3 regions of the Zestomonas ipomoeae genome follow, and region 3 is predicted to be linked to each of the others. Evidence: predicted binding sites of a transcription regulator. Region 3 holds the regulator's gene; each other region holds the start of a gene.

Region 1 (7,526 bases), on a different contig from region 3:
TCGCCCAGGTTGGAGGCGGCCCGGGTCGCCCCGGCAGCCTGGCGAGCACGCCGCTCATCCGTGCCGGCGCATGTCCAACCGCCAACCCGTGCCAGCGAGCCCTGACCCAGAGCTGCTGCAAGGCGCAGGGCGTCGGCTCCGGCAGGCCCGGCGCCAGGGGCTCCAGCAGCCCAGGCAGCGCCCGCCACAGGCGATGGATCAAGGGCATGTCGCCGCCTTGCAAGGGGCGCATTGCTCGCCGCCAGGCGTCGGTTGGCGGGCGCTCGAACAGCGCCAGGATCGACGCCAAGATCGACGCCTGTGGCTCCTGGGCGCCGAAGAGGCTGAGCTGCCAGTGGCTCGCCTGTTCCTCGAAACGCAACTCGACCCCGGCATGACGCGCGACGGAACGAATATCCTGCAAGGCGGCATCCAGGACCTGCCAAAGCCCGCCCGCCGGCGCCGCCGCGAACGTCCATCGCAGATGGAGCGCAGCGACCGCAGCCTCGGGCGCGGGAGCGGGCAGCCACCTCACCCCGGCCTGCTGCTCGCGATGCGGCCCGGCCGGCACGCTGCCAGCAAGCGGATCGACCGGCGCGAGATGCCAGCGCCAGCATCGATGCCGCTCCGACAGCGGACGCTCGATGCGCTGTGCGCAAAATGGAAAGCCGTTCGCGTCCGGGCTGCCCAGCACCTGGTCGGCCGTGCACAAAGGCACCATGTGAGCCGCAGACAACTGCGCCAGCACGGCCAGTAGCGCGTGCCGGTCCAGCTCCGCCCGGTCCGCCTGGTCGCCATGCGATGCCAGTCGCTCGGCCCAGTCGCAGGCCAGTTCCAGCGGCTCCATTGCCAGCCGGCGCAGGTGGCAACTGCGCCGATAGCGATGCCACCAGGCCGGCCAATGGTCCCCGGATGACCAGGCGCGCAGCCAGTCAAGACAGGCCGCCGCCAGCTCGGCATGCCTCGTGGAGCCGGGCTCATCGAATGCCACAACCAGCACCGCTTGCCCGGCAACGCGGTAGGCGATGCGCACACGCAAGCCGGTGCACCAACCCAGCCGGCGAAGACGACGAGGCAGCTCGCCCGTCTCCAGACAGAACGCCACGAAGCGCAGGGACTCGCCAGCGGCTACAGGCAGGGACTCCAGCACGAAGTACAGGCTCAGGCGCGACGGGCCCGCCACCTGCACGCGCACCCCGACACCGGGCAGCGGCAGCAGGCTGGGCGGCGCGGGACACACGACCCGCCGGCCAGGCGCCAGCCTGCCAGCGTGCAGGCCGGCCAACCGCTGCAACGCCGCGCAAGGTAGCGGTGCCACCAAGATCAGCGTGGCCTGCCCCGCGTGAAAAAAACGCCGATGAAATGCCCAAAGCGCCTGCTGGAATTCACCCTGCTCCACCGGCAGGCTATCGCGATGCCCAGCATGGAAGCGCAGGAACGGATGGGGCCGGTCCCACGCCACGGCCAGCGCCGCGTCGCACAGTGTCTCCGCATCCCGCGCGCGTGCGAGATATTCGGCATGCAGCACCTCGCGCTCGCCCAGCTGCCTGGCTGGCTCCAGCAGCGGTCGGGCGATCATGTCGCACAGGCGCGCCAGCGCCTCGCCGAGCGAATCGGCGGGCACCGAGCAGAAGAAGTCCGTATCGCGCTCGCGCGTGCTGGCATTCAGCTCACCGCCGCAGGCCTGCACGAATGGCATCAGCCCTTGCCCGGCCGGAAAACCCTCGCTGCCGAGAAAAACCAGGTGCTCAAGAAAATGCGCCAGGCCGGGATAATCCGACGGCTCGTCGTGACTGCCCGCGGCAATTCGCAAGAGCGCGGCTGCGCGGGCTGCACCCGGGACCGACTGGGTTACTACCGTCATGCCGTTGGCCAGCCGAGTCGATTCGGTAATTGAGTCGGACATGCCTGTTAGTTCAACTTGCGATTGTTGCACCTGTCACCGCCTGGCAATTAGCGCCTGGACTAAACTTGGTGCGCAGCAGGCAGGAAAAGTTTTACCTGCCACAACAATGCCCGCGGCGTCTTTCCTCGTAGAAACCGCCATGAAGCACGGGCGTACATAAAACGGAACAATCCTTCCCTATAACAGACACACACTTTTTGCATTGCGCATAGACAAGCACGGGAGAATCGCGATAATCGACCCTGAACCGCGACCCGCGGTTCGCCAGCAACAGCCCGCCCCAGCAAGAGCCGGCGGCGGGCGGCCAGGGGCAGCGGGCCCACCAGCAGCGAACTCCCTGGCGATGCTGACGTCGATATATAAAGCCAATCGACTATTTCCCGACAGCAAGAACTCACTCTTGCCCAGTCGTTCAATCGATTCGAATAACTCACTACCGACCATTGGATAAAACCACGTGACGAAAGACGAACTGCGCGCAGAACTCGAGCGCCAGGCGCAGCGTTACAAGGAAGTTTACGGCGGGGAAGTCATTACCTACGCTGCTCAGCCTGCCCCCGAGCGCAAACCCTGGCGTAAAAGAGCCAGCCTGCTGGACCAAGCCTTCGAACATGAGTTGAAAAAGATCGAAACCGATCTTCAAAAACAAGACTCCTAGTTCCCCTCCCCCGGCCGCATCGACGACCTGTTCGTCGATGCGGCTTCGCGCCCGCTGTTCCCGTACAACGCCCGTCTAAAGCTTTTCCCGCTTGCGGCCGACATAGGGGCCATACCCGCCTCGCCTTGAAGCCAGCACAGCACCCGGACGCAGAAGCCATGCCCAAGAACCTTAAGTTCAGCCACAAAATCCTAATCGCCGCTTCCCTGGTGGTGGCGACCGCTTTCGCCCTGTTCACCCTGTACAACGATTACCTGCAACGCCAGGCGATCCGCGACAACCTCAACAGCCATCTGCGCGACATGGGGGAAGTGACTGCCAGTAACATCCAGAACTGGTTGTCCGGACGCATCCTCTTGGTGGAGAACCTCGCGCAATCGATTGGCAACGACAGCGCGCCCGAGCGTGTGGTCCAGCTGCTGGAACAAAAGACCATGCTCTCCACGTTCATGTTCAGCTACCTGGGCAGCGAGGCCGGTTCCTTTACCATGCGCCCGGACAACGCCATGCCAGCAGGCTACGATCCGCGCACCCGTCCCTGGTACAAGGACGCCAAGGCCGCTGGCGGCAGCACCCTGACCGAGCCCTACGTGGATGCCGCCACCGGCCAACTGATCATCACCATCGCCGCGCCCGTGCAGCAGAGCGGCCAATCGATCGGCGTGGTCGGCGGCGACTTGTCCCTCGACACCCTGGTTCGAATCATCAACTCCCTGGATTTCGGCGGCATCGGCTATGCCTTCCTGGTCAGCGCCGACGGCAAGATCCTCGTCCACCCGAACAAGGATCGGGTGATGAAGAGCCTTGGCGAGGTCTACCCAGACAATACGCCCCGCATCTCCACCGAAATCACCGAAGTGGAGCAGGAGGAAGGCACGCGCATCCTCACCTTCACCCCCGTCCAAGGGCTGCCGTCGGTCAACTGGTACATCGGCCTCTCGGTCGACAAGGCCAAGGCCTACGCGATGCTCAGCGAGTTCCGCGCCTCGGCGCTGATCGCCACACTGGTGGCCGTGGCCCTGATCATTGGGCTGCTGGGCATGCTGATCCGCGTGCTGATGCAGCCGCTGCATGTCATGGGGCGCGCCATGCAGGACATCGCCCAGGGCGAAGGCGACCTGACCAAGCGCCTGGAAATCCACACCCAGGACGAATTCGGCGAGCTGGCGGGGGCATTCAACCGCTTCGTGGAGCGCATCCATGAATCCGTTCGCGAGGTTTCCTCGACCACCATCCAGGTCAACGAAGTCGCCCAACTGGTGCTCAATGCCTCCAACTCTTCAATGAGCAACTCCGACGAACAGGCCAGCCGCACCAACAGCGTCGCCGCGGCGATCAACGAACTCGGTGCCGCCGCGCAGGAGATCGCCCGCAACGCCGCCGATGCCTCGCATCAGGCTTCGGATGCGCGCAACCTGGCCGAAGAAGGCCGCAAGGTAGTGGAAAACACCATCAGGGCGATGAGCGAGCTGTCCGCCAAGATCAGCGCGTCGTGCCAGAACATCGAGACGCTCAACAACAAGACCGTGGATATCGGCCAGATCCTCGAAGTGATCAAGAGCATCTCCGAGCAGACCAACCTGCTGGCGCTCAACGCGGCCATCGAGGCCGCCCGTGCCGGCGAGGCCGGGCGCGGGTTCGCGGTGGTCGCGGACGAGGTGCGCAACCTGGCCCATCGCACCCAGGAGTCGGCACAGGAAATCCAGCAAATGATCGAGGAGCTGCAGGTGGGCGCCCGCGAAGCGGTCACCACCATGACCGAGAGCCAGCAGCACAGCGAACAAAGCGTGCAGATCGCCAATCAGGCCGGTGAACGCCTTTCCAGCGTGACCCAGCGCATCGGCGAGATCGATGGCATGAACCAGTCGGTCGCCACCGCCACCGAGGAACAGACGGCAGTGATCGATTCGCTGAACATGGATATCACCGAGATCAACACGCTCAACCAGGAAGGTGTGGAAAACCTCCAGGCGACCCTGCGCGCCTGCGGCGATCTGGAACAACAGGCCGCGCGCCTGAAGCACATGGTCGGCAGCTTCCGCATCTGACACATCGCTGAAAACACGACGGGCGCCAGGAGGCGCCCGTTTCATTCCGGCTGTTGGGACGGCTGCTCGCTTTGCAACTCATCCCACAGCTCGGCAGCATCGGCGAACTCGGTGCCCAGCTCGTCACTCAGCGCATCCGGATCGTAACGCCGGACGCAGCCCTCGCCCACCGTCGGCGGCGGGCTGGCCGTGGCACGCTCGAATGGATCGTCCATAACACCTCCCGACTAGCTGGCGACCTGTCGCCCCTGATCGTGCTGAGCGAACTCCTTGACCGCGCGCAGCACATCGCTGCGGCTGATCTGGCCGATCAGCCGACCATTTTCCACCACCGGCAGGCGCCCCCGGCGGCCCCGCAGGAAGCTCTCGGACACCTCGATGATGTCCGCTTCCGGGGAAATGGTCTCGATCTCGGTATTCATATAAGAACTGACATTGCCGCCCACCGCCTCGTAATACGCGCCGGAGAGAATGCCGCGCAGGCAGTCGCCCTCGGACAGCAGGCCGATCAGATGCCCCTGGGAATCCACCACCGGAGCACCGGAAATCCGATGCTCCAGCAACCGGTTGATGGCAGTGAACAAATCCGTATCGGAACGGAAAGTCACCAGGTGGACGGTCATGTAGTCGCGCACCTTGATTGACTTGAGCATGGACGAACTCCTCTGTCGTGCACCAGAACGGCCCACGGCAGCAAGATCAGTCGAACACCACCGTCTTGTTGTCGTGTACCAACACTCGATCTTCCAAGTGATAGCGTAGCCCACGGGCCAGCGCCATTTTCTCCACATCCCTGCCCAGGCGGACCATGTCCTCGATGCTGTCGCGATGGGTCACCCGCACGACGTCCTGCTCGATGATCGGCCCGGCATCGAGTTCCTCGGTAACATAATGGCAAGTCGCCCCGATCAGCTTGACGCCGCGCAATGAAGCCTGGTGATAGGGCTTGGCACCGACGAACGACGGCAGGAAGCTGTGGTGGATATTGATCACCCGCTGGGCGTATTCCCGGCAGAGCTGGGCCGGCAGGATCTGCATGTAGCGCGCCAGCACCACGGTATCGGCCTGGTTCTCGCGCACCAGCCGCGACACTTCGGCGAAGGCCGGTTCCTTGTCCTTCGGATCGACCGGCACATGGTGGAACGGAATGCCATGCCACTCGACCATGCTGCGCAGGGCGTCATGGTTGGAAATCACGCAAGGGATCTCGCAATCCAGTTCATCGCTGTGCCAGCGATGCAGCAGGTCCGCCAGGCAGTGTGACTCGCGGCTGGCCATCAGCACGACACGCTTCTTCTGCGCGGAGTCGGTGACCCGCCACTCCATCGAGAACTCGCGGCCGATGGGCGCGAAAGCCTGGCGAAACCCCTCGATATCGAACGGCAGGGAATCCGCACGAATCTCGTGGCGCATGAAGAACCAACCGGTCTGGTTATCCGAGTGATGGCTGGCCTCGGTGATCCAGCCGTTATAAGTCGCTAGGAAGTTGCTGACCTTGGCAACGATACCGACGCGGTCCGGGCAGGCAATAACCAGCCGAAAAGTGCGCATGGAAAACTCCTGAAACTTTTTACAAAGACCGCCATTCTAGAGGCTGCCACCGTGGCTGTGCGAGCCGCCGGCAAAGATACGACAATCATTCGGGAAGGACACGGGAAACTTGTACATCCCCCCGCCAAATGCCGAGTCCCGGAACAACGCATTGGCCCCTCAATTAAACCGGTACCCGACAAGGGGAGCGCCAAACGGCCACCAGAACAGGAAATGCATCCGCCGCGGGTAAAATCCCGGTTAACTATCCGGGCTTCGTCCACTCGCCAGCGCGACAGTTTGGCAGGCAACTCTTTGCACACCGGAACCACCCCAGTGCCGTCGCCCCCCAATTAGTCACGTCCCCGTAAGAGTGCCGAAATATCCCGCCGATAATTCCAGTAAAACTTTTTAGCGTGTTTACTTAGGCAGGCTGTCTGACTATTATTGCTGACACTTAATCCGTGCCACCTCACTCATCAAGGTAAGCGACATGTCCCTGATCAATGAATACCGCGCCACCGAAGAAGCCATCAAAGAACTACAAGAGCGCCTGAAGAATCTCTCCCAGGACGACAAACTGAAAAAGGAACTGGAGTTCGAAGGCAAACTCCGCACCCTGATGGGCGAATACCAGAAGTCGCTGCGCGACATCATCGCCCTGCTCGACCCGGAAGCCAAGCTGAGCAAGGCGCCGCGCGCTGGCAAGGCCACTGGCAGCAAGCGTGCCCGCAAGGTCAAGCAGTACAAGAACCCGAATACCGGTGAAGTGATCGAGACCAAAGGCGGCAACCACAAGACCCTGAAAGAGTGGAAAGCCAAGTGGGGCGCCGACGTCGTCGAAGGTTGGGCTACTCTGCTCAGCTAATCACCCGCGCGGTTTCATCGCTCACAAAAACGCCAGCGTATGCTGGCGTTTTTTGTGTCCGCTTGAATATGCCCGCAGCGCATGACCGCGCAGTGCCACAGTAGAACAAGCCGAGCGCCCATAGCCGGCATTGAACACTCGACTCCGGGCCATGTTCAATAAACACTCATCGCGGCAGCGTGGCCATGGCTATTTATTAACCAGACCGACGCGTCGCGCCGACGATCAAACGGCATAGCGTGCACTCAACTGCTGCGCATGTTCTCGCCATTCGGCCAATAATCGTTGCTGTGCTGGCGTCGCCTTTTCCCAATACTCCTTCGTTGCCGCGTCGAAACTTGCCACGGTATTGGGTGCTCCCCAGCGGGGATCGCTTAAGCGCTGCTGACAGAACTCGCGCCAGCGCTGCTGCTCGCCGACCGATAAAGTATCGGGAAAGTTGCGGGCACGGTAACGAAAGAGCAACTCCGGCAACCGGCTATCATCGAACGGCCAGTTTTCCCGGGCCAACATACCAGGCTCGGCACGACGAACTTG
Region 2 (7,526 bases), on a different contig from region 3:
GGCAGGTTACCCTCTTCCCTGAATACAAGGGCTTTCTGCTGGCTATCCTGCCGCCCGGCGCCTTTATCGTGCTGGGCCTGCTGATCGCCCTGAAGAACCGCGTCGACGAGCTGTTGGCCGAACGGGCCAAGGCCCGCCAACCCCAGGTCGTCGCGCACAGCCGGCGGGTACGGGTGACCGGGGTGATCGAATGACCGCCACCTGCTGCGAGCGGCAAGCGCCAAGCACGCCTGAGCTTGCGTTCCCCTCCTACGCACTTGGCGCTTGTCGCTCGACCCTTGGGGCTCTCCCATGAACGCCACCAAACGCCTGGAAATCTTCCGTCGCCTGCATGAAGACAACCCCGAGCCGAAGACCGAACTGGCCTACAGCTCACCCTTCGAGCTGCTGATCGCCGTGATCCTTTCCGCCCAGGCCACCGATGTCGGGGTGAACAAGGCCACCGCTCGGCTGTTCCCGGTAGCCAATACCCCCGAGGCGATCCATGCCCTGGGCGTGGACGGGTTGTCGGAGTACATCAAGACCATCGGGCTCTACAACAGCAAGGCAAAGAACGTCATCGAGACCTGTCGGCTGTTGATCGAGAAGCACCACAGCCAGGTACCGGAAAATCGTGAAGATCTCGAGGCCCTGCCCGGCGTCGGCCGCAAGACCGCCAACGTGGTGCTCAATACCGCGTTCCGCCAGCCGACCATGGCGGTGGACACGCATATCTTCCGCGTCGCCAACCGCACCAACATCGCCCCCGGCAAGAACGTGCTGGAGGTCGAACGCAAGCTGGTCAAGCACGTGCCCAAGGACTATCTGCTCGACGCACACCACTGGCTGATCCTGCATGGACGCTACGTATGCAAGGCCCGTAAGCCGCTATGCGGCAGTTGCCGCATCGAAGACTTGTGTGAGTACAAACACAAGACGTCGGACGATTGATCTTTCCCCAATCAGAACCGTCATACGATTGAAAAAATCTTTTTTACCCGCTCCGGCTTTGTCGCTATAAGGTGCGCCAATGGCACCTTGTAGCCTGGAGTGAAAAAACATGGCGACTGACAAAGCTGATATCGAACTCGAAGATGACTTCATCGCAGAGGATGGCGAAGACGCCGGCGAGGCCACCGTCGAGGTAGCCAAGACCAACCTGACCAAACGCCGCATCATCGATAACTACCTGGAAGAGCGCCGCCTGCAGAAGCAACTGGCGGACTTCGATTTCGACCTCTAGCTTCCTGCCCCAAAGCCCCGCTCCGGCGGGGCTTTTCGCATTCAACGCACCGTCATCCGACCGCCCGCAGGCGGCGGCGGGCGCATTTGTTGGCATACATGGCCGCATCCGCCTCGGTCAGCAGCCCTTCGAGTCCCTCGTTGGCCCGCAGCGAGGACTCGGCAATGCCCACGCTCAGCGACAACGGTCCTCCTGCACTGCTGCGCCGGAAGCTGGCGAGGGCCGAGCGCAGGCGATGTTGAACAGCCTCGCTGCTGCTGTAGTCGGTGGCCAGCACGACGAACTCGTCGCCCCCCAGGCGCGCCACGACGTCGGTGCTGCGGAACAACCCTTTCAGGAACCGCGCCGCATCGATCAGCAGCGCATCGCCGGCGGCATGCCCCAGGCGGTCGTTTTCCTGCTTGAGATAGTCGAGGTCGGCGTACAACAGCAAGCAGCGGCTCTGCCTACGCACCGCCGCCTCCAGCTCGCGCTCGGCCAACAACAGAAAACCACGCCGGTTGTAAAGCCCGGTCAGCTCGTCGGTCAGCGACAGCTGGCGCACCGCCGCCTCGGCTCGCTCCCGCTCCTGTATTTCCGCCAGTAATTGCCGGTTGGAATCGGCGAGCTGTTCGGTCCGCTGCTCGACCCGCCGCTCCAGTTCGCTATAGACCTGCACGTTTTCCAGGGCCACGGAGGTCGAGTCCGCCAGCGCCTGCAGCACCTGAACCTGCTGCGGCGTGGCCCGATATCGCTGGGCCCAGTAAGTGCCTATGGCGCCGATCGGCTCAAGGGTGCGAATCGGCACCATCACCAGGCTTTTAACGAAGGTCGGCCGGTAGGCCTCGTGGGGAATGCGAGGGTCTTCGTAGATATCCTCGATGACCGTCGCCTGCCGGTTGAGCATTGCCCAACCGCTGATGCAGGCCTCCAGAGGAAAGCGCTGCCCCTTCCACAGAGGGGCAATGGCGTCTTCGTCCTTGTAGAAACACATCCCGCTGTCGCGCAGGACGAAGGTAGCGCCGTCGGCCCCACCCAGCTCGCGGGCTGCGTGGCGGACGATCTCCGCCACGCGATCCAGATCGCGGGCCAGAGATAGCTCCTGCACTGCATGGATCAGCCGCTCCACGTGCATTTGTTCGCTCATGGCACACCTCGCTCGCCATGGCAAAAGGCGTTTTTTGTAAGCCATGGCTTACAAAAGCCTAGCAGCTATCAGTCGCTCCGCTTAGGCGAAAGCAGCTCTACCTTATAGCCATCCGGATCCTCGACGAAGGCCAGGATGCTGGTGCCATGCTTCATCGGGCCCGGCTCGCGGGTGATCTTGCCACCGCGGGAACGAATGTCCTCGCAGGCCTTGTACACGTCTTCGACCTCCAGCGCGATATGGCCATAGCCCGTACCCAGCTCGTATTGATCGACGCCCCAGTTATAGGTCAGCTCGATGACGCTGTTGTGCGCCTCGTCGCCGTAACCGACGAAGGCCAGGGTGAACTGGCCGTCCGGGTAGTCCTTGCGGCGCAGCAGGGTCATGCCCAGCACCTCGGTGTAGAAGGCGATGGACTTGTCCAGGTCGCCGACGCGCAGCATGGTATGCAGCAATCTCATCAGGTCTTCCTCGTATATGCCGCTTTTGGCGGTCTGGAAACGCACAACCCCGGCGGTGGCCGGGGTTGTGCGGGAGCTTAACGCAGCTTGCAGGCGGCCTAGAACAGCTTGCGGCCCTTGCCGGCCGCGATACGCATGCGCAGCGCATTGAGCTTGATGAAGCCGGCAGCGTCCGCCTGGTTGTAGGCGCCGCCATCTTCCTCGAAAGTGGCGATATTAGCGTCGAACAGCGAGTCGTCGGACTTGCGGCCGACGACGATGACGTTGCCCTTGTACAGCTTCAGGCGTACCACGCCATTCACGCTGGCCTGGGACGCATCGATCATCTGCTGCAGCATCAGGCGCTCCGGGCTCCACCAATAGCCGGTGTAGATCAGGCTGGCGTATTTCGGCATCAGCTCGTCTTTCAGGTGGGCCACTTCGCGGTCCAGGGTGATGGACTCGATGGCGCGGTGGGCACGCAGCATGATAGTGCCGCCGGGGGTTTCGTAGCAGCCGCGGGACTTCATGCCGACGTAGCGGTTCTCGACGATGTCCAGACGACCGATGCCGTTCTCGCCGCCGATGCGGTTCAGCTCGGCGAGCACGGTGGCCGGGCTCATGTCCTTGCCATCGATGGCGACGATGTCACCGGCACGATAGGTCAGTTCGATATAGGTGGGAGTGTCCGGGGCGGCTTCCGGGGACTTGGTCCACTTCCACATGTCCTCTTCGTGCTCGGTCCAGGTGTCTTCCAGCACGCCGCCTTCATAGGAAATGTGCAGCAGGTTGGCATCCATGGAGTACGGCGACTTCTTCTTGCCGTGGCGCTCGATCGGAATCTCATGCTTGGCCGCGTAGTCCATCAGCTTCTCGCGGGACAGCAGGTCCCACTCGCGCCAAGGGGCGATGACCTTGACGCCTGGCTTGAGCGCGTAGGCGCCCAGTTCGAAACGCACCTGGTCGTTGCCCTTGCCGGTGGCGCCGTGGGAGATGGCGTCGGCGCCGGTCTCGTTGGCGATCTCGATCAGGCGCTTGGCGATCAGCGGGCGGGCGATGGAAGTGCCCAGCAGGTACTCGCCCTCGTAGACGGTGTTGGCGCGGAACATCGGGAAGACGAAGTCGCGGACGAATTCTTCGCGTAGATCATCGATGTAGATTTCCTTGACGCCCATGGCCTGCGCCTTGGCGCGGGCCGGCTCGACCTCCTCGCCCTGGCCGAGGTCGGCGGTGAAGGTCACCACCTCGCAGCCATAGGTTTCCTGCAACCACTTGAGAATCACCGAAGTATCCAGGCCACCGGAATACGCCAGGACTACCTTCTTTACGTCCGCCATGCCATCACTCCACGGGTTGTACGGAAAACCCCGGATTCTACTGCCCATGGCGGTGGTTTTACAGGGGCGCGACAGCTTCGGACGATAAGGCGACGGGGACTTTCAGCAACGCGACTATCCAGTCACATTCTGGGCGCGCTTCACGCCAGCTGCCGGGGCCGGTTCTTCGGAGGCCGCCTCGCGCTCCAGGCGCATGGTCACCCGCCGGTTTTTCGCCCGGTTGGCTTCGCTGGTGTTCGGCACCAATGGGTAGCGCTCGCCATGAAAACGCAGGGTGATATGCTGCTCCGGCACGCCATTGGCCTTGAGGTACTCCATCACCGCCAATCCGCGGCGACGGGACAGGTCGCGGTTCTCCAGACGATTGCCGCTATTGTCGGAGTGGCCGTCGAGGGTGATGCGGTTGACGCTGGGATCCTCCCTGAGAAACTCAAGGATGATGTCCAGCTTGGCTCGCGCCATGTCGTCGAGCGCGGTGCCGGCGCTGGGAAAGCCGATCTGGGTCTGGCGGATCTGGTCGAAGTTCACCGGCAGCAGCTTGGCCGTGCACGCCAGGTAATCGTCGTAGGCCTTGCCGAACTTGGCCGGCAGCAACCTCACCTCCAGCCGTTCCCCGCCATGCAAGGTGCGATGCCGCACCAGCGGGCTGCGGCCTTCCATCAAACCGTTGAGCAAGCGGGCCGCCTGCTCCTGGGTACTGTTGAACGGCGTGTCACCGCTGCCGACCGTGACCGGCCCCAGGTTGATATCGCCGCGCCCGGGCTGCCAGGGCGCGGCAGCCGCCAGCAGGGTGGCCGAACCGGTACCGAGCCAGCGTTCCCGGGCTTTCAGGCGAAAGGTCGCCTGCTCGCCGGCACGCCGCACGAACTCGCCACTGCCGAACTGCGTGATGGCCTGCGACAAGCGGCACTCGAAACGATCACCCTCGACCGTCCACTCCACCTTCTCCAGCCGGGTCTGAAAGGAAATGGCAGCGGCCGGCAAACTGACCGGCAGGCAGACGAACAGACTGAAGAGGGCGAGATGGCGGCGCACGGCGGGCTCCACGGCAACGGTGGCGTTCCTTTGCTGTATCGGTGCGACGGAGGAAAACTTGAACCGGGAATCCGCCGCCTCACGGGGGCCCAGTGGCCGCCGGGCGAACGGCGACGTGCCGCGGCGGGGCTTTTCCGGTAGCATGCAGGCCACGTTTTACCCGCCTGGAAGCCCCCATGCTCGACCGCCTCACCCTGCTGCGCCCTGACGATTGGCACATCCACCTGCGCGACGGCGCTGCCCTCAAGCACACCGTGGCCGACGTGGCGCGCACCTTCGCCCGCGCCATCATCATGCCCAATCTGGTACCGCCAGTGCGCAACGCCGCCGAGGCGCATGCCTATCGTCAGCGCATCCTCGACGCGCGCCCCGCTGGCAATGCCTTCGAGCCGCTGATGGTGCTCTACCTCACCGATCGCACCAGCCCGGACGACGTGCGCGCAGCCAAGGCCAGCGGTTACGTCTACGCCGCCAAGCTCTATCCGGCCGGCGCCACCACCAACTCCGACTCCGGCGTCACGCAGTTGGACAACATTTTCCCGGCCCTGGAGGCCATGGCCGAAGTCGGCCTGCCGCTACTGGTGCATGGCGAAGTCACCCGCGCCGAGATCGACGTGTTCGACCGCGAAAAGGCCTTCATCGACGAGCAGCTGTCCCGCGTGGTCGAGCGCTTCCCGAGCCTGCGAGTGGTGCTCGAGCACATCACCACAGCCGACGCCGTGCAGTTCGTGCAAGGTGCAGCGGCCAACGTCGGCGCCACCATCACCGCTCATCACCTGCTGTATAACCGAAACCACATGCTGGTCGGCGGTATCCGTCCGCACTTCTACTGCCTGCCAATCCTCAAGCGCAACACCCACCAGGAGGCTTTGTTGGATGCAGCGGTGAGCGGCAATCCAAAGTTCTTCCTCGGCACCGACTCGGCGCCCCATGCCCAGCATGCCAAGGAGGCCGCCTGCGGCTGCGCCGGCTGCTATACCGCCTATGCGGCCATCGAGCTGTATGCCGAGGCGTTCGAACAACGCAACGCGCTGGACAAGCTGGAGGGCTTCGCCAGTCTGCATGGCCCCGATTTCTACGGCCTGCCGCGCAACACCGAGACCATTACGCTGGTCCGAGAGGAATGGACAGCCCCGGCCAGCCTGCCCTTCGGCGAACAGACGGTCATTCCGCTGCGCGCCGGCGAGAAGCTGCGCTGGCGCCTGCAGGAGAAACCGGCGTGAGCGAAGACCAAGACCTGTATGACGAAGAACTCGACGGCAACCTGCCGAACGGCCCGCGCCACCCGATGGCGCGGCGTTTCCGCGGCTACCTGCCGGTAGTGGTCGACGTCGAGTGTGGCGGTTTCAACGCCGCCACCGATGCCCTGCTGGAAATCGCCGCCGTGACCATCGGCATCGACGAGCAAGGCTTCCTGTTTCCCGAGCACAGCCATTTCTTCCGGGTCGAGCCCTTCGAGGGCGCAAACATCGAAGCGGCAGCGCTGGAGTTCACCGGCATCAAGCTCGACCACCCGCTGCGCATGGCGGTCACCGAGGAGCATGCGCTGCAGGAAATTTTCCGCGGCGTGCGCAAGGCGGTGAAATCCAACGGCTGCAAGCGCGCCATCCTGGTTGGCCACAACAGCAGCTTCGATCTGGGATTCCTCAACGCGGCCGCGGCTCGCACGGCCCTCAAGCGCAACCCCTTTCACCCGTTCTCGAGCTTCGACACCGCCACCCTGGCCGGCCTCGCCTATGGCCAGACCGTGCTGGCCAAGGCTTGCCAGGCGGCCGGTATCGAGTTCGACGGGCGCGAAGCCCACTCGGCTCGCTACGACACCGAGAAGACCGCCGAGCTGTTCTGCGGCATCGTCAACCGCTGGAAGGAACTCGGCGGCTGGGATGAATTCGACGAGTAAATCCTGATCGACGCACACAAAAAACCCGGCAACAGCCGGGTTTTTCGTATCCGCAGCCGCAGCCGCAGCCGCCTTACAGGTTGCTGGCGTTTTCGGACAGGTACTTGGCCACACCTTCCGGGGATGCGGTCATGCCCTTGTCGCCTTTCTTCCAGTTGGCCGGGCAGACTTCGCCGTGCTCTTCGGTGAACTGCAGGGCATCGACCAGGCGCAGCAGCTCGTCCATGTTGCGGCCCAGCGGCAGGTCGTTAACGATCTGCGAACGTACGACGCCGTTCTTGTCGATCAGGAAGGCACCGCGGAAAGCCACGCCGTCTTCGGACTCGACATCGTAGGCCTTGGCGATTTCATGTTTCACGTCGGCAGCCAGGGTGTACTTGACCGGGCCGATGCCGCCCTTCTCCACCGGAGTGTTGCGCCAGGCGTTGTGGCTGAAGTGGGAGTCGATGGACACACCGATCACTTC
Region 3 (7,526 bases):
GCCCGCTGCCGGCGCTGGCGCACTGGCCGCCGGCGCAGGCTCGTCGCCGAGGGCATCGAGCAGTTTCTCGAATTCACTGTCGGTGATGTCGCTGGATGCCGCCGGAGCGACCGGCTCCGGTTCGGGTTCCGGCTCTGGCTCAGCCTCCACCGCCGGTGCGCTGGCTTCCTCGGCACCGGCCGGCTCGGCCAGGCGCGCCAGGGCCGCGAGCAGTTCGGGGGAAGCCGGTGTCGGTTCGGTGCGCTCGCGCACCTGGCCGAACATTTCGTTAACCGCGTCCAGTGCCTGCAGGACGACATCCATGAGCTCCGAGTCGACGCGCCGCTCGCCCTTGCGCAAGATGTCGAAGACGTTCTCGGCGATGTGGCAGCACTCGACCAGTTCGTTCAGCTGGAGAAAGCCGGCCCCACCCTTGACGGTGTGGAAGCCGCGAAAAATGGCATTGAGCAACCCCGTGTCGTCCGGGCGGCTCTCAAGCTCAACCAACTGCTCGGACAATTGTTCGAGAATCTCGCCGGCCTCTACCAGGAAGTCCTGGAGGATTTCTTCATCGGCGTCGAAGCTCATATGGATGCTCCCCTAAAAACCCAGGCTGGATAGCAGATCGTCGACGTCGTCCTGGCTGGACGCGACGTCTTCACGCTTATCGGCATTAATCTGCGGACCTTCACCTTGGGAGGACGCTTTTTGTTGTTGTTTTTTCTGATCGGCTTGCAATGACTCTTGATCGTGCTGGATGCCGGCGAAGCGATCCACCTGGCTGGCCATCAGCACCAGCTTGAGCAGGTTGCTTTCCACCTCGGTCACCAGTTGGGTCACCCGCTTGATCACCTGGCCGGTGAGGTCCTGGTAATCCTGCGCCAGAAGGATGTCGTTGAGGTGGCTGGAGAGCTTGCCGCTGTCGCGCTCGCTGCGGGTCAGGAACAGTTCGATGCGCTTGGCCAACTCACGAAAACCGTCCGCGCTCATTTCCCGGCGCATGAAACGGCCCCAGTCGGCTCCCAGGCTCTGCGCCTCGTCGTTAAGATCGTTGACCAGCGGAGCGCACTCCTCCACCAAATCCATGGTGCGATTGGCCGCTTTCTCGGTCATCTGCACCACGTAGTTCAGGCGCTCGGTCGCGTCGGCGATCTGCGAGACTTCCTTGGCATGTGGCACCCGAGGGTCGAGCTGGAAGTTGACGATGGCGTTGTGCAGCTCACGGGTCAGCTTGCCGACCTCTTGATAAAGGCCGCGATCACGCACTTTGTTGAGCTCGTGAATGAACTGCACCGCTTCGCTGAAATTGCCTCGTTCCAGGCTATTGACCAGCTCACGGGCATTGGCTTTCAGGGTCGACTCAACGTCACCCAGTTGGGAGTCTTCGTGTTCCATAGCGCCCTCGCGGCAGGCATCAGCCGTTGACCCGCTCGAATATCTTTTCGATCTTCTCTTTCAGTACCTGGGCCGTGAACGGCTTGACCACGTAACCGTTCACCCCGGCCTGGGCCGCTTCGATGATCTGGTCGCGTTTGGCCTCGGCGGTCACCATCAGCACCGGAAGCGTTTTCAGGCGCTCGTCGGCACGCACCGCGCGCAGCAGGTCGATGCCGGTCATGCCGGGCATGTTCCAATCGGTGACGAGAAAGTCGAAGCTGCCACTTTGCAGCATGGGCAGCGCGGTGGTGCCATCGTCGGCCTCTGCGGTATTGGTGAACCCCAAGTCGCGCAGCAGGTTCTTGATGATCCGTCTCATCGTTGAGAAGTCGTCAACGATGAGGATTTTCATGTTCTTGTCCAAGTCGACCTCCGTACAGTCCTAACGCACTCAGTTCCTGAGAACGCCGTTTAATCGCGAAACCGGCTTGCTCTTCAACTTGCCCGCCACTCGCTCAGGCGCGCCCGCAGACGCGCGGCGCACTGGCTGTGCAACTGGCTGACCCTCGATTCGCTGACGCCCAGTACCTCGCCGATTTCTTTGAGATTCAGTTCTTCGTCGTAGTACAGCGCCAAAACCAGGCGCTCGCGCTCTGGAAGGTTCTCGATGGCTTCGGCCAACGCCAGGCGGAAGCGCTGGTCTTCCAACTCGCTCGCAGGCTCGGGTTGCGTACTGCCGCCGTCTTCGCGCAGCCCACCGTGCTCGCCGTCCTGGAGGAGATCGTCGAAACTGAACAAACGGCTGCCCAAAGTGTCGCTCAGAATGCCGTAGTAATCTTCGAGACTCAATTGGAGTTCGGCCGCAACCTCTTGATCTTTAGCGTCTCGACCGGTTCTGGCCTCGATTGCCTTGATGGCGTCGCTCACCATGCGGGTGTTGCGATGCACGGAACGCGGCGCCCAGTCGCCCTTGCGCACCTCGTCGAGCATCGCGCCACGGATGCGGATACCGGCGTAGGTTTCGAAGCTGGCCCCCTTGCCAGCATCGTATTTCTTCGAAGCTTCGAGCAGGCCGATCATGCCAGCCTGCATCAGATCATCCACTTGCACGTTGGCCGGCAGACGCGCCAGCAGGTGATAGGCAATGCGCTTGACCAACGGGGCATAGCGCTCAATGAGTTGATGCTGCGAGTCCTTCGCCTGTGCCTTGTTGTACATACGAAGTCCACTGGCTGCTGTCATACGGATGAATCTGCTACTGGCTGCACCAAGCGCTCGACGAAGAACTCCAGGTGGCCGCGCGGATTGGCCGGAAGCGGCCAAGTGTCGACCTTCTGGGCAATCGCCTTGAACGCCAGGGCGCACTTCGAGCGGGGGAACGCCTCATACACCGCTCGCTGCTTCTGCACGGCTTTGCGTACCGACTCGTCATAGGGAATCGCCCCTACGTATTGGAGGGCCACATCGAGAAAACGATCAGTGACCTTGGTCAGCTTAGCAAAGAGATTGCGACCCTCCTGCGGGCTATGGGCCATATTGGCCAGCACACGGAAGCGGCTCATGCCGTAATCGCGATTGAGCAGCTTGATCAGCGCGTAGGCATCGGTGATCGAGGTCGGCTCGTCGCAAACCACCACGATGACTTCCTGGGCGGCGCGAACGAAGCTGACCACCGCATCGCCGATGCCTGCGGCGGTGTCGATCACCAGCACGTCGAGGTTGTCGCTGATGTCGCTGAAGGCCTGGATCAGCCCGGCATGCTGCTGCGGCGAGAGCTGCACCATGCTCTGGGTGCCGGAAGCGGCGGGCACGATGCGAATGCCGCCGGGGCCTTGCAGGAGCACGTCACGCAGCTCGCATTCGCCGTGAATGACGTCGGCCAGCGTGCGCTTCGGCGTAAGGCCGAGCAGGACATCGACGTTGGCCAACCCCAGGTCGGCATCCAGCAGCATGACCCGCCGACCGAGATCGGCCAGGGCCATGGACAGATTGACCGACACGTTGGTCTTGCCGACGCCGCCTTTGCCGCCGGTCACCGCTATCACCTGTACGGGATGCATACTACCCATGTTCTCTACACACCTTGTCTTGCTGCGACTGAGGCATCGTTGAAATCCTCTGCGCTGACTACCCGGCGCGGCGCGGCGGGTTGTGATACAGGCCGGCGAACAGGTCGGCCATGGCTTCCTCGCTCGGCTCCTCGGGTGCCTGCAAGCTGACGGCCCGGCTCACCAGTTGGTGGCTGCGCGGCAGGTGCAGATCGTCCGGAATGCGCGGCCCGTCCGTCAGGTAGGCTACCGGCAGACGCTGGCCAATAGCCAGCCCCAACACCTCGCCCAGGCTCGCGGCCTCGTCCAGCTTGGTCAGAATGCAACCGGACAGACCGCAGCGCTTATAACTATGGTAGGCCGCCTTGAGCACTTGGCTCTGACTTGTGGCCGCCAAAACCAGATAATTTTTTGCTTTCACCCCCCGGCTGGCCAGGGTTTCCAACTGCATGCGCAAGGCCGGATCGCTGGCCGGCAGGCCAGCGGTATCGATCAACACAACGCGCTTCTTCGCCAACGGCGCCAGGGCCTGGGTCAACGACTGGCCTGGATCCACCTGGGTCACCGAGACATTCAGGATGCGCCCCAGGGTCTTGAGCTGCTCCTGGGCACCGATGCGATAGCTGTCCAGACTGACCAGCGCAATGTGCTGGGCGCCGTATTTGAGCACATAACGGGCCGCCAGTTTGGCCAGCGTAGTGGTTTTACCCATTCCGGCCGGACCGACCAGGGCGATCACCCCGCCCTCCTCCAGCGGTTCCTGCTTCAGCGTCTTGATCGCATGAGCCAGGTGGGCCAGCAGCATGCGCCAGGCCTGGCGCGGCTCCTGGACGTTGGCGACCTTGTCCAGCAGGGCGCGGGACAGTTCGGCGGAAAGCCCCATGCGCTGCAGGCGGCGCCACAGGTTGGCCTGCTGCGGACGGCGGTTCTGCAGTTGGCCCCAGGCGATCGAGCCGAGCTGCACTTCGATCAGCTCGCGCAGGCCGTGCAGCTCGAAACGCATCGCGTCGAGCACGCGCTGATCGGCCGCCGGCTTCGCCGCGGCCGCTGCTACCGGCCGTGGTGTCGGGGCCGGAGCCACGGCAGGCTTGGCCTTGGGTGCCGGAGCCGAAGCGCCAAGCAGTTGGCGGTCCTTTCCGGCAGTCGCTGCACTGCCGGCCAGTTCGGCCTGGGCCGAGGCGATCTTCGCCTGAGTCCTGCGCAGCTCGGCCTCCAGCGCCGGGTTCGGCTGGCGAACCGGCTCCGGCGGCAGCTGGTAATCGAGCGCAGCGGTCAACTCGACGCCGCCGGCAACCCGGCGTGTGCCGATGATGGCGGCATCTGCGCCGAGTTCATCGCGAACCAGCTTCATGGCTTGACGCATATCGGCGGCGAAGAAGCGTTTGACTTGCATGGCCTATGGACCTCAGTTCTGTCCCACAGTGGCGACGATGGTGACCTGCTTGTTGTCGGGTATTTCCTGGTACGCCAGCACGTGCATGTTCGGCACTGCGAGGCGAGCGAATCGCGACAACATAGCCCGGACCGGACCGGCTACCAGCAATATTGCCGGCTTGCCGAGCATCTCCTGGCGCTGCGCCGCCTCCACCAGGGAGCGTTGCAGCTTCTCGGCCATGCCGGGTTCGAGGAGGATGCCCTCTTCACTGCCCTGACCGGCCTTCTGAAGACTGTTCAGCAATATCTGTTCCAACCTTGGCTCGAGCGTGATGACAGGCAGCTCCGGCTCAAGCCCCACCACGCTTTGCACGATGGCGCGGGACAACGCGACTCGCACCGCGGCCACCATCGCGGCGGGATCTTGACTCTTCGGCGCGACGTTGGCGATGGCCTCGGCGATGGTGCGGATGTCGCGCACCGGCACCTGCTCCTGCAACAACGCCTGCAGTACCTTGAGCAAGGTGGACAGCGACACCATGCCCGGCACCAGCTCCTCGGCCAGCTTCGGCGAGCTCTTGGCCAGCAATTGCATCAATTGCTGGACCTCCTCATGCCCCAGGAGCTCATGAGCGTGCTTGTGCAGCACCTGGTTGAGGTGGGTGGCGATCACCGTGCTGGCGTCCACCACGGTGTAGCCGAGCGATTGCGCCTGGTCGCGCTGGGTCGGGTCGATCCACACCGCCTCCAGGCCGAACGCCGGGTCTTTGGCGGCGATACCGTTGAGCGTGCCAAATACCTGACCTGGGTTGATCGCCAGCTCGCGATCCGGATAGACCTCGGCTTCGGCCACGCTGACGCCCATCAGGGTCAGGCGGTAGGCATTGGGCAGCAGATCGAGGTTGTCGCGGATGTGCACCGAGGGCATGAGAAAGCCCATTTCCTGGGACAGCTTCTTGCGTACCCCCTTGATGCGCGCCAGCAACTGGCCACCCTGGTTGCGATCCACCAGTGGAATCAACCGATAGCCAACCTCCAGGCCAACCATGTCCACTGGCGTGACGTCGTCCCAACCGAGTTCCTTGACTTCCTGGGCCTTCTGCGCGGGCAACAGTTCCTGCTGGCGCTTGGCTTCCACCTCGGCCACCTGCTTGGCCTGCTTCTGCCGGTGCCAGATCCAGTAGGCGCCGCCTGCGCAGATCAGGCCCAGACCGATGAACGCCACATGCGGCATGCCCGGCACCAGGCCCATGAAGATCAGGATCGCCGCCGACACCGCCAGCGCCTTGGGTGAGGCGAACATCTGGCGATTGACCTGCTGGCCCATGTCTTCAGAGGTCGACACCCGCGTCACCATGATCGCCGCGGCGGTGGACAACAGCAGCGACGGAACCTGGGCCACCAGGCCGTCACCGATGGTCAGCAACGCATAGATCTTGCCGGCGTCGGCGAAGCCCATGGAGTGCTGTGCCATGCCGATGGCGACACCGCCGATCAGGTTGATGAACAGGATGAGAAGGCCGGCGATGGCGTCGCCGCGCACGAATTTGCTGGCACCGTCCATGGAGCCGTAGAAGTCGGCTTCCTGGGCCACTTCGGCGCGGCGTTTCTTGGCTTCCGGCTGGTCGATCAACCCCGAATTGAGGTCGGCATCGATGGCCATCTGCTTGCCGGGCATGGCATCCAGGGTGAAGCGCGCGCTCACCTCGGAGATACGCCCGGCGCCCTTGGTGACCACGACGAAGTTGATGATCATCAAGATGGCGAACACCACCACGCCGACTACGTAGTTGCCGCCGATCACCACCTCGCCGAACGCCTGGATCACCTTGCCGGCGGCATCGCCGCCATCATGGCCATGCAACAGGACGACCCGGGTGGACGCGACGTTCAGGGCCAGGCGCAGCAACGTGGCGACCAGCAGAATGGTGGGGAAAACGGCGAAATCCAGCGGGCGCAAGGCATACACGCCGACCAGCAGCACGACAATCGACAAGGCGATGTTGAAGGTGAAGAACACGTCCAGCAGGAATGGCGGCACCTGCAGGGTCATCATGCCCAGCACCACCAGCAGCAGGATCGGCACCCCCAGGTTGCCACGGCCCAGGCCGCGCATATTGGTTAGCAGTTGCGTGCGATCCACCCGATTCTCCCGTACCGATACGAACAATCTTTTGACGCAGCAGGCGTCATGCCGGGAGCTTGTGCAAGAAGCTTTCCAAGTTAGCTAAACCATTGAAATGAAAGCCTTCACAGAAGTAGCCACGCAACGGCACGAACCGAGCAGGACCACGGTAGTCTTAGCCCCTGCGAGCCCGGCGCTCGCAGTACTCACTTGCCAAACAAGGAGTTTCACCATGAAGAAATGGATCACCGCGGCCCTTCTCGCCGCTTGCTCCACGGCGCTGCATGCCGAGTCGCTGTCCATCGCCGTTCACACTGTCGATGCCAAGGGCGTGGGCTCGGAGATTGGCTCCGTCACCGTCGAACCCAGCGAGCACGGCCTGGTTTTCAGGCCCGACCTGAGCGGCCTGCAACCGGGCATTCACGGCTTCCATGTCCACGCCAACCCGAGCTGCGCCCCTGCCGACAAGGATGGCAAGCCAGCCGCCGCGGTCGCGGCTGGTGGCCACTGGGACCCGAAGAACAGCGGCAAGCACGGCGAACCCTGGGGCGCAGGCCACCTGGGCGACCTGCCGACACTGCTGGTCACAGCTGACGGCAAGGCGAATCAACCCGTACTGGCCC

The links. Region 3 encodes FliA, which starts transcription of late flagellar genes. Its sites were predicted from a motif close to CTAAAGTTTNNNNNNNNNNNGCCGNTAA; they were not measured.
Region 1: the regulator FliA is predicted to act here: its motif matches at 2,620-2,647, upstream of ACWKV7_RS23790 (methyl-accepting chemotaxis protein).
Region 2: the regulator FliA is predicted to act here: its motif matches at 5,196-5,223, upstream of ACWKV7_RS19060 (flagellar protein MotY).

Annotation. Positions count from the first base shown of each region.
Region 1 is NZ_JBSKHQ010000030.1:6,178-13,703, forward strand. Features, by position in the region: gene pqqF (pyrroloquinoline quinone biosynthesis protein PqqF) at 1-1,885, opposite strand, end outside; gene ACWKV7_RS22685 (hypothetical protein) at 2,343-2,543, shown strand; gene ACWKV7_RS23790 (methyl-accepting chemotaxis protein) at 2,702-4,591, shown strand; gene ACWKV7_RS22700 (hypothetical protein) at 4,633-4,806, opposite strand; gene ACWKV7_RS22705 (CBS domain-containing protein) at 4,819-5,244, opposite strand; gene purU (formyltetrahydrofolate deformylase) at 5,291-6,142, opposite strand; gene mvaT (histone-like nucleoid-structuring protein MvaT) at 6,615-6,989, shown strand; gene sbcB (exodeoxyribonuclease I) at 7,215-7,526, opposite strand, start outside.
Region 2 is NZ_JBSKHQ010000020.1:9,456-16,981, reverse strand. Features, by position in the region: gene ACWKV7_RS19090 (electron transport complex subunit E) at 1-194, shown strand, start outside; gene nth (endonuclease III) at 292-930, shown strand; gene ACWKV7_RS19080 (PA3496 family putative envelope integrity protein) at 1,040-1,222, shown strand; gene ACWKV7_RS19075 (GGDEF domain-containing protein) at 1,275-2,348, opposite strand; gene gloA (lactoylglutathione lyase) at 2,417-2,809, opposite strand; gene ACWKV7_RS19065 (argininosuccinate synthase) at 2,908-4,125, opposite strand; gene ACWKV7_RS19060 (flagellar protein MotY) at 4,240-5,133, opposite strand; gene pyrC (dihydroorotase) at 5,337-6,383, shown strand; gene rnt (ribonuclease T) at 6,380-7,060, shown strand; gene ACWKV7_RS19045 (peroxiredoxin) at 7,134-7,526, opposite strand, start outside.
Region 3 is NZ_JBSKHQ010000001.1:357,417-364,942, forward strand. Features, by position in the region: gene ACWKV7_RS01525 (chemotaxis protein CheA) at 1-567, opposite strand, end outside; gene ACWKV7_RS01530 (protein phosphatase CheZ) at 580-1,374, opposite strand; gene ACWKV7_RS01535 (chemotaxis response regulator CheY) at 1,394-1,768, opposite strand; gene fliA (RNA polymerase sigma factor FliA) at 1,852-2,598, opposite strand; gene fleN (flagellar synthesis regulator FleN) at 2,595-3,425, opposite strand; gene flhF (flagellar biosynthesis GTPase FlhF) at 3,484-4,797, opposite strand; gene flhA (flagellar biosynthesis protein FlhA) at 4,810-6,921, opposite strand; gene sodC (superoxide dismutase [Cu-Zn] SodC) at 7,136-7,526, shown strand, end outside.